Regions from separate parts of the Bacillus sp. C-3-6 genome, predicted to be linked through region 3. Evidence: riboswitches for the same ligand, from Rfam matches in the RefSeq annotation. Region 3 holds a riboswitch; each other region holds the start of a gene.
The links. A riboswitch is a leader RNA that binds a small molecule or an ion and turns the genes downstream of it on or off. The one in region 3 is predicted to bind S-adenosylmethionine.
Positions count from the first base shown of each region.

Region 1: linked by a shared signal. The riboswitch ahead of metK (methionine adenosyltransferase) and the one ahead of ACW0JX_RS15470 (M20 family metallopeptidase) in region 3 are both predicted to bind S-adenosylmethionine.
Region 2: linked by a shared signal. The riboswitch ahead of ACW0JX_RS02060 (cyclase family protein) and the one ahead of ACW0JX_RS15470 (M20 family metallopeptidase) in region 3 are both predicted to bind S-adenosylmethionine.
Region 4: linked by a shared signal. The riboswitch ahead of ACW0JX_RS24435 (methionine ABC transporter ATP-binding protein) and the one ahead of ACW0JX_RS15470 (M20 family metallopeptidase) in region 3 are both predicted to bind S-adenosylmethionine.

Region 1 is NZ_CM137247.1:4,510,839-4,514,749, reverse strand. It holds gene pckA (phosphoenolpyruvate carboxykinase (ATP)) at 1-1,493, opposite strand, end outside; SAM riboswitch class I at 1,722-1,843, shown strand; gene metK (methionine adenosyltransferase) at 2,013-3,212, shown strand; gene ACW0JX_RS23205 (hypothetical protein) at 3,409-3,588, opposite strand; gene ACW0JX_RS23200 (MogA/MoaB family molybdenum cofactor biosynthesis protein) at 3,825-3,911, shown strand, end outside.
Region 2 is NZ_CM137247.1:385,329-389,239, forward strand. It holds gene ACW0JX_RS02050 (ATP-binding protein) at 1-619, shown strand, start outside; gene ACW0JX_RS02055 (hypothetical protein) at 849-1,229, shown strand; gene ACW0JX_RS02060 (cyclase family protein) at 1,258-1,890, opposite strand; SAM riboswitch class I at 1,976-2,088, opposite strand; gene ACW0JX_RS02065 (PRK06851 family protein) at 2,238-3,347, shown strand; gene ACW0JX_RS02070 (nucleotidyltransferase domain-containing protein) at 3,460-3,911, shown strand, end outside.
Region 3 is NZ_CM137247.1:3,000,924-3,004,834, reverse strand. It holds gene ACW0JX_RS15475 (AAA domain-containing protein) at 1-1,806, shown strand, start outside; SAM riboswitch class I at 1,883-1,984, shown strand; gene ACW0JX_RS15470 (M20 family metallopeptidase) at 2,073-3,278, shown strand; gene ACW0JX_RS15465 (Lrp/AsnC family transcriptional regulator) at 3,445-3,885, opposite strand.
Region 4 is NZ_CM137247.1:4,730,184-4,734,094, reverse strand. It holds gene gcvH (glycine cleavage system protein GcvH) at 1-132, shown strand, start outside; gene ACW0JX_RS24450 (toprim domain-containing protein) at 623-967, shown strand; gene ACW0JX_RS24445 (thioredoxin family protein) at 971-1,279, shown strand; gene ACW0JX_RS24440 (hypothetical protein) at 1,432-1,776, shown strand; SAM riboswitch class I at 1,902-2,009, shown strand; gene ACW0JX_RS24435 (methionine ABC transporter ATP-binding protein) at 2,188-3,213, shown strand; gene ACW0JX_RS24430 (methionine ABC transporter permease) at 3,206-3,871, shown strand; gene metQ (methionine ABC transporter substrate-binding lipoprotein MetQ) at 3,895-3,911, shown strand, end outside.

The DNA of each region.
Region 1 (3,911 bases), 1.5 Mb from region 3:
TTTGCTTTGTAAGCAGCTTTATCAGCCCAAGTTTGTTCAGGCATTAACACTTCGTCAGGTACACCTGGTACGTGAAGTGGAACTTCAAGACCGAAGATGTCATGTTTAGCTGTTTCAGTTTTTGCAAGTTCGCCGCTTAATGCTGCTTGAATCATTGCACGAGTATAACCTAGGTTCATACGTTTACCAACTCCGTACTCGCCGCCAGTCCAGCCAGTGTTTACTAGGAATACTTTCGCATCGTGTTTCTCGATTTTTTCACCAAGCATTTCAGCGTAGCGAGATGCATCAAGTGGTAAGAATGGTGAACCGAAGCAAGTTGAGAATGTAGCTTGCGGAGATGTAACGCCGCGCTCTGTTCCTGCTAGTTTACTAGTGTAACCACTTAAGAAATGATACATAGCTTGCTCTTTTGATAACTTACTGATTGGAGGCAATACGCCAGATGCATCAGCAGTTAAGAAAATAATTGTATTTGGGTGTCCAGCAACACTTGGCAGTACGATATTGTCGATCGCATGCATAGGGTATGCAGCACGAGTATTTTCTGTTAAAGTAGTATCGTTGTAGTCGGCGATACGCGTTTGGTCATTAATGATAACGTTTTCTAAAACAGATCCAAATTTGATTGCATCGAAAATTTGTGGTTCTTTCTCGTGAGAAAGGTTTACACATTTTGCATAGCAACCGCCTTCAATATTGAATACACCGTTATCAGACCAACCGTGCTCATCATCACCGATTAATTTACGGTTTGGATCAGCAGATAATGTTGTTTTACCTGTTCCAGATAAACCGAAGAATAGTGCTACGTCGCCTTCTTCACCTACGTTTGCAGAGCAATGCATAGAAAGGATATCTTGTTCAGGTAATAAGAAGTTCATAATAGAGAAGATTGATTTTTTCATTTCTCCAGCGTATTCTGTACCACCAATTAGTACGATACGTTTTTCGAATGAAACCATAATGAATGCCTCAGAGTTTGTACCGTCAACAGCTGGATCAGCTTTGAAATTCGGTGCAGAAACAATTGTGAACTCTGATTCATGAGTTGTTAATTCTTCTTCAGTTGGACGAATGAATAATTGATGTACAAATAAATTGTGCCATGCATATTCGTTAATAACTTGAATTGGTAGGCGGTAATTGCGGTCAGCGCCTGCAAATCCTTTGAAGACGAATAACTCTTCTTTTTCTTTTAAGTATTCTAAAACTTTAGTATATAATTTATTAAAATGTTCTTCAGAAATCGGTTGGTTCACAGCTCCCCAAGCAATTTTGTCAGCAACCGATGCTTCTTTCACAATAAATTTATCTTTAGGAGAACGTCCTGTATATTTTCCAGTTGAAGCAGAAACGGCACCAGTCGAAGTTAATTTCCCTTCATTTCGCATTAATACTTTTTCCACTAATTGCGGAACACTTAGTTGAATCTGTGCATTGCTTCCGTTCAATAATTCGTGTAAACCAATTTGGACATTCACAGTACTCATATTTATATACCATCCTTTTCATTTAATGAAATATTTCTCGTAATCCCCAACAAGAGTATAACACAATTATATAAATAATGTATACTATTTATTTCTTTTTGTTTGTGTGAATGCATTATTTCCCTATTAATATTTCATTTCAGGCGTATTGAGAAAAACTTTCAGGAAAATGTGAATATTAATTGACAAATGAATATCATTTCTTTAGTATAGGTTGGGACGGATACTCTCTTATCCCGAGCTGGCGGAGGGACAGGCCCGATGAAGCCCAGCAACCTCACTTGTATTGATAAATGCAGGTGAATAGGTGCTAAAACCTGTGCGAGGCTACAGGTCTCGAACGATAAGAGCGAAGGGCAAAAAGCAGTATGCAAGTAGCAAATTAAACCTTTCCTCTATGTAAAGTAGGAAAGGTTTTTCTGTATGCTTGTGTGGGAGAATAAATGTATGTCGCAGTTTGTGGCAAATTAAGGATGAGTTCCGTACAATATATACAATTACTGTAGGGAGGTTTACCACATGACAAAAAAACGTCATCTGTTCACATCTGAGTCTGTAACTGAAGGACATCCAGATAAAATTTGTGACCAAATTTCTGATTCAATTTTAGATGCGATCTTATCAAAAGACGCAAATGCACGTGTAGCTTGTGAAACAACTGTAACAACTGGTTTAGTATTGGTAGCGGGGGAAATTACGACTTCTACTTACGTAGATATTCCAAAAATCGTTCGTGAAACAATTCAAGGCATTGGTTACACACGCGCAAAATACGGATTCGATGCAGAAACTTGTGCTGTTTTAACATCTATCGATGAGCAGTCTGCTGACATCGCTATGGGTGTTGACCAAGCGCTAGAAGCACGCGAAGGTCAAATGACTGACGCTGAGATTGAGGCAATTGGTGCAGGAGACCAAGGTTTAATGTTTGGTTTCGCATGTAATGAAACACAAGAGTTAATGCCACTTCCAATCTCGCTTGCTCACAAATTAGCTCGCCGTTTAACTGAAGTACGTAAAGATGATACATTATCATACTTACGTCCAGATGGAAAAACGCAAGTTACAGTTGAGTATGATGAAAATGGTAAACCAGTACGTGTTGATACTATCGTAATTTCTACACAACATCACCCAGATGTTACATGGGAAGAAATCGATCGCGACTTAAAAGAGCACGTAATTAAAGCTGTAGTACCAGCAGAATTAATGGATGGAGAAACGAAATTCTTTATTAATCCAACTGGCCGCTTCGTAATTGGTGGACCACAAGGTGATGCTGGTTTAACAGGACGTAAAATCATCGTTGATACTTACGGTGGATACGCTCGCCATGGCGGCGGTGCATTCTCTGGTAAAGATGCAACAAAAGTTGACCGTTCTGCAGCATATGCAGCTCGTTATGTTGCGAAAAACATCGTAGCAGCTGGTCTTGCTGACAAAGCAGAAGTACAACTTGCATACGCAATCGGTGTAGCACAACCAGTATCAATTTCAGTTGATACATTCGGCACAGGTAAAGTATCTGAAGACGTACTAGTAGAACTAGTTCGTAACAACTTCGATCTTCGCCCAGCTGGTATTATTAAAATGCTAGACTTACGTCGCCCAATTTACAAACAAACAGCAGCTTACGGCCACTTCGGACGTACTGATGTAGATCTTTCATGGGAACGTACAGACAAAGCTGCAGCTTTAAAAGAGCAAGCTGGTCTATAATATATGAAAAAAAGCTTTGCGCGGTGAGCGCAAAGCTTTTTTTATTTCGTTTTACTTACAATTTGAATGCATGATTTGCAATATACTTCGCCTTCTAGCTCAATATACTTTTTCGTATTAGTCATGCCTTTTCATACGTTTGTATTTCCTTTTTACATGATTTACAAAGGGTGGTTTTTTACTGGAACATATGCAATCAACCTTTCATTTGACGTGCTTTACCTGCGCAAAAGGCACTGCTTAGTAAAAATAGTGTCGCGAATATAATGCTTACTAATGTAGCGTATGGAATTGCACCTTTTAAGGAAAAGCCGACAGTGATTGAAGCGATGAATAAGAGGATGAATGTTGTTGTTAATTTTTTATAAAGTTCCATACTATGTAGACCTCCAATTTATTTTTTAGTACAAGTTTTAAAATTGAATTCTATTATGTAGAAAATATAAAGAGTAGCTAAAGATGTGTAGTCTAGGAGTATAAGAAAGTGCACTTTCCTTTTTGTGGGTTAGTATACTTATATTGTATCATGGCGCATTATTGGCTTCATACATAATTGTGTAAAGATATGTATGATAAAATGAAGAAAAGTCTTTAAGAAAGGAAAGATAAAAAATGAGTGTAACTGAACATAAAAAACAAGCTCCAAAAGAAGTGCGTTGCAAGATTGTTACGATTTCCGATACACGTACGGAAGAAACG
Region 2 (3,911 bases), 2.6 Mb from region 3:
AACAATTGCCCATGAAATTCGAAATCCGCTAACAGCGTTAAAAGGGTTTACGCAAATGCAAAAAGAAAGAAATCCAACTGATACGATGAGCTACGACATTATGCTACAAGAAATTGAAAGGGTTAATGGATTTGTTAGTGAATTGATGTTGTTAGGAAAACCAAAGCCAACAAATTATGAAAGGTGTAATATACGAGACATCCTTCTATATGTTGTGCATCTAATGGAAAGTTATGCAACGCAATATAGAGTTAAATGTCATTTACAAGTAGATGGGAATTTACCGGCTATAAACGGTGATGACAAGCAATTAAAACAAGTGTTATTAAATATCATTAAAAATGGAATAGAATCAATGCCAGAGGGTGGAGAAATTCATATTCGTGCATATCAAAAAACGCAAGGACATTTGTGTATTTCTGTTGAAGACCAAGGATTTGGTATAGAGAATGAGAAGTTAGAAAAAATCGGCAAGGCGTTTTACACAACAAAGGAGACTGGTACAGGACTTGGGTTAATGATTACATATAAAATTATTAAGGAACATCAAGGGAGTATCACGATCCAAAGTAGTCTAGGAGTAGGAACGAAAGTAGAAATTTTTCTGCCGACCGTTTAATGTATTGGGAGAAAAGATTTTTCAGAAAAGTGTTCTTGTTGTGTAAATATAAACATTTTATAAAATGTTTCAAGAAGGGTTTTTTTTATAAAATACTTCGTTTATAATGGAGGAAAATATCGACATGAGATTGATTGCTCATGTAGCGGTTCAGTGGTGTTATGAAAAGATAAGAAGGGGTGCACACGCATCCTTTTTTCTATGCAGATATTATGAAAGAGGTGGTATGATGGAATTAACATTAAATTCGACTGTATGTTTACACACGATTCAATTTCGAAAAGAGCAAAAGAATTATATTGTAAAAGATACAATTACAGGAGAAAAATATGAAATGCCGCCACTTTGGATTGATGCATTGGCAATGATGCGTGACGGTTTTTTATTGGGGGAAATTGAGGAGAAATTAAAAGAAGAGTATCCATCCGAAGAAGTGAATATGTTAGCATTCACGAGGCAACTGTTAGAACTAGAACTTGTTGAAATGGTAGATGGAGAAGAGATAGCTTGCACAAAGAAGAAAGAGATAGATTGTTTAGCTTGGGTGCGTCCCCGTGTGGAACAATTCTTTCTTAATTTAAATAGAAAATATAGAAGCAAAGACCAATAGTGGCCTTTGCTTTTTTTATAGGCTGTGTTTAAAAAATAACAGCAAATGCTCTTGCGAAAGCACCGTCACTATTTTTAATTTTTAAAGGTGCTGCTGAGAAAAAGAAACGTTTTGTTTCGATAGCATCTAGATTTGTTAAGTTTTCAATTAAGTAAATATTATTCCCTAGTAATATGTGATGAATCGGTGATGTTTCTGTTGTGACTTCATCAGGAGAAATGAAATCTAAACCGATAGATTTTACTTTTAATCGCACTAGTTCTTTAGCTAATTCTTCAGAAAGATAAAATGCTTCTTTCTCATAAGCTTCTGTATTCCATTTGGTGGATAGATTAGAATGAAAAATAACAATATCACCTTCTTTTATATCAGCATTATGCAATACTGCCTTAGGTAATTTGCGTTCTTGAATATGTGTTACATCTATAAGAACAGCTTCGCCTACAAATTGATCCAGCGGTAATCGATCGATGGTCGTTGCGCCTGAAATAAAATGCGCAGGGGCATCACAATGCGTGCCAACATGAACGACAGAATGAAAATCTGTAACTTGATAGCCTGATTCTTCAACACTTGTAACAGCTTCTAGTTGTATTTTAGGTGTTCCAGGAAATTGAGACATATTATTTTCAAATGTTTGCGATAGATCAATTACTTTCATTTTACATACCTCCAATATATGTTTTTCAAATAATAAAAAGCTCATCCTTCAGTATCAAGAAAGATGAGCTTTACATGCTAGTTGAGTTTTATCTTCCAAAATGCAATGCATTTTGCAGGAATTAGCACCTATTCAGTTTGTATAAACTGAGGTTGCTGGGCTTCAAAGGGCCGGTCCCTCTGCCTCTCTTGATAAAGAAGTATTCAGTTTTTAAAATCGGAATTTTCCGATAGTTAAATTGTAATTCATTTCCTTTTTTCGTGCAATACAAAATAGGTATTCACCCAAATAAAGCTGCTCGCATATTGTAGCTTATGTAAATAGAATGCTGCGAAGGAGTGAGTGCAGTGACAGGAAATATATTAAATTATTATGCTGGTGGTAATACAGCTAGGGGATTTCACAATTTATACGAAGAGAATTTAAAAGGATTAGACAGATTATTTATCTTAAAGGGTGGCCCAGGAACGGGAAAATCTTCTTTAATAAAGGCAATAGGTCGTGAATGGATTGAAAAAGGATATGATATTGAATTTTTGCATTGTTCTTCTGATAATAAATCGGTTGATGGTGTAATTATCCCAAAATTAAAAGCAGGAATTGTTGATGGGACATCGCCGCATGTTATTGAGCCAAAAATGCCAGGAGTTGTTGAAGAGTATATAAATTTAGGAATTGCTTGGGACTCAGATAAACTAAGAAAGCAGAAGTTAGAAATTGAAAGATTTGTTTCAGAAGCAAGCAAAGCTTTTCAGTCTGCTTACGCACGTTTTAAAGAGGCATTGGTTATACATGATGAGTGGGAGAAGATATATATTGATAATATAGATTTTAATAAAGCAAATGAACTAACCAATCAGCTAATCCAGAAATTATTTGCAGATAAAAACGGGAGACAATCGCTTGTAAAACATCGTTTTTTAGGAGCTGCTACACCGAAAGGAGCAGTTGATTTTGTTCCTAATTTAACAGAAGGGTTACCACATCGTTATTTTATAAAAGGGCGCCCAGGCTCTGGAAAATCAACGATGCTCAAAAAGTTAGCTAAGGCAGCTGAAGAAAAAGGATTTGAAGTTGAAGTATATCATTGCGGATTTGACCCGCATAGTCTTGATATGGTTATCGTAAGAGAATTAGGCTTTGCAATTTTTGATAGCACCGCACCACATGAATATTTTCCAAGTCGCGAGGGTGATGAAATTATTGATATGTATGCCCTTATTGTTACGCCAGGGACGGATGAGAAATATGCGAAGGAAATTCGTGATGTTTCCATTCAATATAAAGCAAAAATGAATGAGGCGATGTCTTTCTTAGCGAAAGCAAAATCGGTTCGTGATAAATTAGAACGAATTTATATTGCTGCTATGGATTTTTCAATAGTAGATGCATATAAAGAGGAGATTCAAAAAGAGTTTGAACGAATTGCTGCTACTGTAATTGAAAAGCAACAATAGACGTTTCATTAGGCTGTCAGTAATTTCTGACAGTTTTTTTAGTATGTAGTAAAATTAGTATTGTATTTGTCGAATTTCCAAGGAAATAATCAAAAAATGGAGGTGTTATGCAATGAGAGAGAAAATCGAGTTGGAGTTAGAAAGAATTGAAAAAGAGAATGATGTGAAAATTTTATTTGCGGTGGAATCAGGGAGTCGTGCTTGGGGGTTTCCATCGAAAGATAGTGATTATGATGTTAGGTTTGTTTATATACATCCGGTAGAATGGTATTTATCAATTCATGACAAACGAGATGTAATTGAATATCCAATTAGTGATGATTTAGATATAAGTGGTTGGGATATTAAAAAGGCGTTGCAACTATTCGCGAAGTCGAATCCAGCTTTACTTGAGTGGATTCGATCACCAATTTTTTATTCGAAAAACTCTAATTTTCCAGAACTACTTCAACAGATGAGTGAGAAGAATTTTGATCCAAAAGCAACGATATATCATTATTTACATATGGCGTCGAAAAATTATCGTGAATTTTTGCAAGGTGAGAATGTAAAGCTGAAAAAGTA
Region 3 (3,911 bases):
GCATATCGTTCGTTTTATAATCCGACAACGTACGTATGGGGACCGCCGGGAACAGGGAAGTCTTACAATTTATCACGTATTATTTCGGCTCATTATCAAAAAGGAAAATCGGTACTTGTGTTAGCTCATAGTAACGCGGCAGTAGACGTATTAATGAGTGAAGTAACGAAGCAAATTGAAAAGAAAAAGAAATGGACGCCTGGCGAAATTGTTCGTTACGGTTATAGTCAGCATGAACATATACGAAATCATGAAACGTTACTTGCATCTAAGTTAGTTGAAACGACGAACGGATCTTGGGGTGAGGAAAGACTCTATTTAGAAGAGACACGACAAGATCTTCGTGAAAAAATCTTATCGTATAAAGCAACATCTGCTGATAAGAAGCGTATACAAGAGATTGAAAGTGATCTTCGAAAGCAAAAGGCTAAAATTAAAGAAGTAGAAAAAGAGTATATTGAAAATGCGAAAGTAATTGGTGCAACTTTATCGAAATGTGCCATTGATTCACTTATTTATGAGCGTACATTCGATTTAGTTGTCGTAGATGAAGTGAGTATGGCGTTCGTTCCGCAAATCGCATTAGCTGCTTCACTTGGAAAACGTATCGTCGTTTGCGGTGATTTTTTACAATTACCTCCAATTGCGATGGCGAACCATGAACTCGTTCGCAAATGGCTTGGGGAAGATATGTTTTACCATGCTGGGATTGTTGAGTCTGTTAATAAATTAGAAGCACATCCGAACCTGTTTATGCTGCAGGAACAAAGACGTATGCATGCGGATATATCTAAGTTTACAAACTCATTTATTTATAAAAATAGAGTTTATGACCATCCGTCTGTTTCAGAACGTAAAGAACTTGCGCGATTGCAACCGTTCGCAAATGAGGCGAGCGTTTTATTTGATACGAGTCAAATGGGAGCCTTTTCGTTAAAAGACGCTGCTTCTGGTTCACGTTTTAACATTATGTCTGGTTTAGTAGCGATGCAAATGATGTTGATCGGACTGTTAGACGGTGTTCAATCCATTGGTGTTGTGACGCCTTACAGGGCGCAGTCTCGCTTTTTATCGACGTGTATTAGAGAAATGTTGCAGAGAACGAAATATCAAAACATACCAGTTTTAGCGGCGACAGTTCATAAGTTCCAAGGTTCTGAAAGAGATATGATGATCTTTGATACAGTTGACAGTTATCCGCAGGAACGACCTGGCGTATTATTCTTTGATCACAAAAACCATCGCCTCGTCAATGTAGCAGTGACAAGGGCGAGAGGGAAGTTCATTCAATTATCAGATTGCCATTATATGCGTAAAAATCTTTCTAGAAAACAAGCGTTATCGCAATTAACAGCTCATATAGAACGTCATGGAGATGTGTATGATCGCACGACATCAAGACAATTGTGGGAACGGAAAATTTCGAAACGTTTACGCTGGTTTATGGAAATGAATCTTGAAGAGCCGAAAGGGCTATTAAAAGATATTCTAGCCGCAAAACGAAAAATTATTATTTCACTTCCAAGTACAAAACAAGTGGATAAGCGAGTATGGCAAGCGTTAATGCGTACAAATGCACAGATAACAGTTTATAGTGATGGACCAGTTCCACTGAAAAATGTAAAGTTACAAAGACAAAATAAAGCATTCCCGTTTATCGTAATTGATGATGAAATCTTCTGGGCAGGCGCACCGCTCACATCTCAAATGATATTTGAAGGTAGCACGGAATTTCCGTACGTATGTGCAAGACTGCAAGCACCAGAAACAATTGGTGTATTAAAAGGATTTTTAGATATTCGGTAAATTCGGATAGGAATTCCTTGACTTTTACTTGGAATGAACTTAGAATAAAAAATAATTTAATATAATTTTATGAAAATTCTTATCACGAGAGGTGGAGGGACTGGCCCTATGATACCTCGGCAGCGGATTCGTTATGAATACTGTGCCAATTCCAGCAAGGTAACTTGAAAGATAAGAAAGAAGCTCATTTTGACTGTATATACAGAAGCCTCTTTCTATCTTTTAGAAAGAGGCTTTTTTACGTGAAAATAAAAGGAGGAAGAACAATGGGAGCGACAGGAGTAACGTCACAAAGAAAAACAATTGAAGAGAGTATCGAAAGAAATAAGGAAAAGTACATAGAAACAAGTCATGATATTCATGCGAATCCAGAGATTGGTAACCAAGAGTTTTATGCATCTAGAACGTTAAGTTTATTGCTAGGCAGTGCAGGATTTCAGTTGCAGCACAATATAGCTGGACATGAAACGGGATTTATCGCGCGAAAAAGCTCTGGAAAACAAGGACCAGCAATCGCATTTTTAGCGGAGTACGACGCTTTACCAGGACTAGGCCATGCGTGTGGTCACAATTTAATCGGCACAATTAGTGTTGCAGCAGCAATTGCATTATCAGAAACGCTTGAAGAAATTGGCGGGGAAGTTGTTGTGTTTGGTACGCCAGCAGAAGAAGGCGGGCCAAATGGTAGCGCGAAATCAAGTTATGTAAAGGCAGGTTTATTTAAAGACATTGATGCGGCGCTTATGATTCATCCGAGCGGAAAAACAGCGACAACGAGTCCTTCACTAGCAGTCGATCCACTTGATTTTCATTTTTACGGAAAAACAGCTCACGCTGCAGCTTCGCCAGAAGAAGGGATTAACGCATTAGATGCGGTTATTCAGCTTTATAACGGTATTAATGCACTTCGCCAACAACTTCCGTCAGACGTGAGAATTCATGGCGTCATTACAGAGGGAGGAAAAGCACCTAATATTATTCCTGACTATGCCGCAGCAAGATTCTTCATCCGCGCAGCAACGCGAAAAAGATGTGCAGAAGTAACAGAAAAAGTAAAAAACATTGCTGAGGGAGCAGCGTTAGCAACAGGTACAAAAGTAAAAATTCATCAATTCCAAAATGAAATCGATGAATTACTCGTAACAAAAACATATAACGATATCGTAGCGGAAGAACTAGAACTATTAGGTGAAGATGTAAATCGTAAAGAAAGAGTAGGGATCGGTTCAACCGACGCAGGAAACGTAAGTCAAGTCGTACCGACAATTCATCCGTACATTAAAATCGGACCAGATGATTTAATTGCACATACGAATGAATTTAGAGAAGCAGCACGTTCAGAACTTGGAGATAAAGCATTAATTACATCGGCAAAAGCATTAGCAAATACGGCGTATCGATTAATTACGGAAGAAGGGTTGTTAGAGAAGGTGAAGGAGGAGTTTAGAGAGGCGCAGAGGAATCAAGGGTAAGGGGATTAAAGTGCTCTTTTCAAAGAGTAATCTAATTAATAAGTAGAGATACAAAAAGAACATTGAAATATCAATGTTCTTTTTTGTTTACTAGTCATTGATTTTGTTGGTTTTTCTCAAGAAAGAGAAACTTTTACTGTTAGTGAGGATAATACGTATCCCTTTATCAAAACGACAATTTCTCCTCAAATTCACTCTTTAATACTATTAAAGGAGATGACAAGCCAAATTGCATTAAGGAGTCTAAAAATGCAGCGAGGGAATCCATCGAATCGCTCATGACCTTCATCATATAATTAAATTCCCCACTAATTCGAAATAAATCTGTTACTTCAGGAGCTGCATTACAATACTGGATAAAATCAGAGCATTGGCTCGTTTTAAACATGATGAATGCTTGAATGTTTTTATTAATTTTTGCAGGCTCAAATTTCGTTCGATAAGCCGCTATAACTCCTTGATCTTCAAGCTTGTTAATACGTTCTTTTACAGCAGGTTGCGTCATGGATATAATTCGTCCTATTTCTGAAACAGAAATTCTCGCATTTTCATACAACAAGTTCATAATTTTATGATCGATTTCATCCAGTTTTACGGCGTTTTGCATTGTGTAGCCTCCTTATTTTTGTTTTC
Region 4 (3,911 bases), 1.7 Mb from region 3:
GACCAACCAGAACTTGTTAACGAATCTCCATACGAGGGTGCATGGATGGTTAAAGTTGAACTTTCTGATGCAAGCCAAGTTGAGAAGTTATTAACTGCAGAAAAATATGCAGAAATGACAAACCAAGACTAATTATAGTCGACTAAAGGACAGCCTTTGTGCTGTCCTTTTTTATTTTGTGTAAAATAATGAATGTAGAATCATATACTAATTATCGTGTAGGAGAACGTTTTTTGAAAAAACTTTTTCGTTTAATCTTTATGCAGGTCTAGCCGCTTTTGTTTTTCGTTGTCTAGCTCCAGCGACTAGATTGTTCGGTGGCTTCGCTTCTTCCTACAAGGCAAAAAGCGCCTCTACGTCAGAAGCTCCATCCCCCTCACAATCTAAATGAGCCGCTTGCGCTTTTCATTGTCTAGCTCCAACTCCTAGCCCTTCATGTCTAAGAACCTTCCGCACGAGAAGATAAAAAGCGTCTTCTGTACGGAAGAACCTTAGCCAACAGGGCTAAACAGTCGGTTTCGCTTTTCTTTTGCAAAAATAAACAGGAAACAACATGAAAATAACGAATATACTATATACTAAGTTCAAGGTTGTATAGTATATGGTGATCGGGTGATGACATATGATTTATGTGGAAAAAGTCATTATTGTAGAAGGTACATCAGATAGAAGAAAGATTGAATCTATTATTCGTGAACCAGTGGAAATTGTTTGTACAAATGGTACAATTGGTTTGTCGAAAATGGATGAGCTCGTTGATCAGTTTTTTGATAAGGAAGTGTATGTGCTAGTGGATGCTGATGATGCTGGAGAAAAGTTAAGGAAACAATTTCGAAAAGAATTTCCGCAAGCCGAGCATATCTATATTGATCGCTCGTACCGAGAAGTGGCAACTGCGCCATCTACACACTTAGCAAATGTATTATGGGGAGCCGACATTGACGTTTATACAGAATATTTACGGTAAGGAATGATAGAAGTGATCGATTGGACAGGAGCCGAAGCTACAGCCCTAATAGAGAATGAAGAAAAAACAGTGTTATATGTATATACTCCAATGTGTGGAACATGCCAATTAGCAAAAAAGATGTTAACAGTCGTTGAGATGACAATTGAAGGCCTCAAAATTGGGATGTTAGATTTAAATTATGCTCCGCATTTAGCGAAAGAGTATGGGATTGAAAGTGTACCTTGTTTACTTGTTTTTGAAAATGGGACACTGATGAAGAAGATATATGCATTTCATTCGGTTGAATATTTATATACGGAATTAAAGTAGGCGGCAAAATTTTTGCCGCCTCGACATATTTCTTGGGAAATATGTCGAGATGCAGGATGGATACAGTATTTGTCGAGCGAAAATAACAGGATTGCTCTTTATTGAGAGGGAATGGTATGTAATAGAAAGTGATATGAAGGATGTGATTTAGGGTGAAATTATATTCTTTGCTTCAATCATTTGTAAATTACGCTAATGGTCAATATCATTTAGAGCCGCTTTTAAGACGAGAGGAGAAAACTGTTAATTTCCGCTTTAGAGATGAAAGTTGTTCGTTACAAATTTCAAGAGATTATATAGAGCTGCTACAAGAGGAAAGAGGAACGGAACAAATCATTTGCTTAGACGAAAAGGATATAGAGCAATTGGTGAATGGAAATGTACGATTGCAAATGTTAATGAACGATGGGCGTGTACAATATTCGGGAACGTACCAAACGATGTTATTAGTGGAATCGATGTTTCATATATGTAAACCGATGTCAGTAGGTGCTTAAAATTCTGAAGTTTCATTTTTTACGAAAATTTCTGTTGACATGGTAAGTGTATATTGATACAATTCAAGTCATAAAATATAGACAATTTCATAAATTTCAAATCAGACGAAAATTGAATCTGATTTCTCTTATCAAGAGAGGTGGAGGGACTGTGCCCTGTGAAGCCCGGCAACCGTCAACTTATGTTGAAATGGTGCCAATTCCTGCAAAGCGAATGCTTTGAGAGATGAGAGAGAGGGATAATGTTGTTATATACGCATATAAACCTTTCTGCTTCTCTAAAGCAGAAAGGTTTTTTTATTGTTTGAATGTGGAGGACATTCAAATAATAAAAGTAATGATAACAGTGGACTACACGCATTAAAAATAAAAAATTGCGGAGTCGACCTAAACAAAAAAGGGGTGAACATCATGATTCTATTAGAGAATGTAAGGAAAATATATAAGGCGAAAAGCGGTGATGTCACTGCTGTAGATAACGCCAATTTAAAAATAGAAAAAGGCGAAATATTTGGTGTTATCGGATATAGCGGCGCTGGAAAAAGTTCTTTAATCAGATTGTTTAATCAGTTAGAGAAACCGACTTCTGGCCAAATTACAATTGCGAATCGTGTTATATCAGCAATTACAGGAAGTGAACTTCGTAAGGCAAGGCAAGAAATCGGAATGATTTTTCAGCATTTTAACTTACTTTGGTCACGAACTGTACGTGAAAATATAGAGTTTCCACTTGAAATTGCAGGTGTTGATAAAACGAAGAGAAGAAAACGTGTTGATGAATTAATTCATCTTGTTGGATTAGAAGGAAGAGGAGACGCGTACCCATCTCAGCTGAGCGGGGGACAAAAACAACGCGTTGGGATTGCAAGAGCATTAGCTAACAACCCACAAGTACTTTTATGTGATGAAGCAACGTCAGCTCTTGATCCAGAAACGACAGATCAAATTTTGGATTTACTATTAGACATTAATAAGCGCCTTGGTTTAACAATTGTACTCATTACACATGAGATGCACGTAATTCGAAAGATTTGTAATCGAGTGGCGGTAATGGAGAGAGGAAAGATTGTAGAAACGGGTCCAGTACTTGATGTATTCCGTAATCCGAAGCAAGATATTACGAAACGATTTGTACAGCAGTTAACAGATTCTGAAGATACAAATGAAACGATTGAAAGTTTAATTGAAAAATATCCAGATGGAAAAGTGATTCGTTTGCAGTTTATCGGTGAGGCTGTAGAAAGACCAGTGCTTCAACGATTGATGCAACGCAGTGATATAGAAGTTAGCATTTTGCAAGGAAATATCGCACAAACGAATAACGGTTCTTACGGTAGTTTAGTTGTTCATTTAAATGGTGAGGAAACAGCGATCCAGCAAGCAATAGAAGGAATTCATCAAGATCAAGTAGAGCTGGAGGTGATTGCACATGGATAAGTTACTCGCAAATGTTGATTGGAATCAAATGTTAGAAGCAACTGGTGAAACGTTATATATGACGGCAATCGCAGCTCTTGCGACATTTGTTTTAGGACTAATTTTAGGATTGTTACTTTTCATGACAGCGAAAGATAATTTATGGGAAAACAAATCAATTAATACGGTGATTGGAGCATTCGTAAATATATTCCGTTCTATACCGTTCATCATTTTAATTATTTTATTAATCCCATTCACAAAGATTCTTCTTGGAACAATTCTTGGAGCAAGTGCAGCGCTGCCAGCTTTAATTATTGGGGCGGCACCATTCTACGCGAGAATGGTTGAAATCGCACTTCGCGAAATTGATAAAGGTGTAATTGAAGCTTCAAAAGCAATGGGAGCAAAAACAAGCACAATTATTTTAAAAGTATTGATTCCAGAATCGTTACCAGCATTAGTATCTGGTATTACAGTTACGACAATTGCTTTAGTAGGCTATACAGCAATGGCGGGAGTTGTTGGTGCTGGTGGTCTTGGAACACTTGCTTACTTAGAAGGATTCCAGAGAGGGAATAACGATGTAACAATCGTTGCGACAATTTGTGTATTACTAGTTGTATTTTTAATTCAGTGGATTGGTGATAGTTTAACGACTCGAATAGATAAACGATAATAAAAAACGGGAGGATGTTTCAAATGAAAAAATTATTACT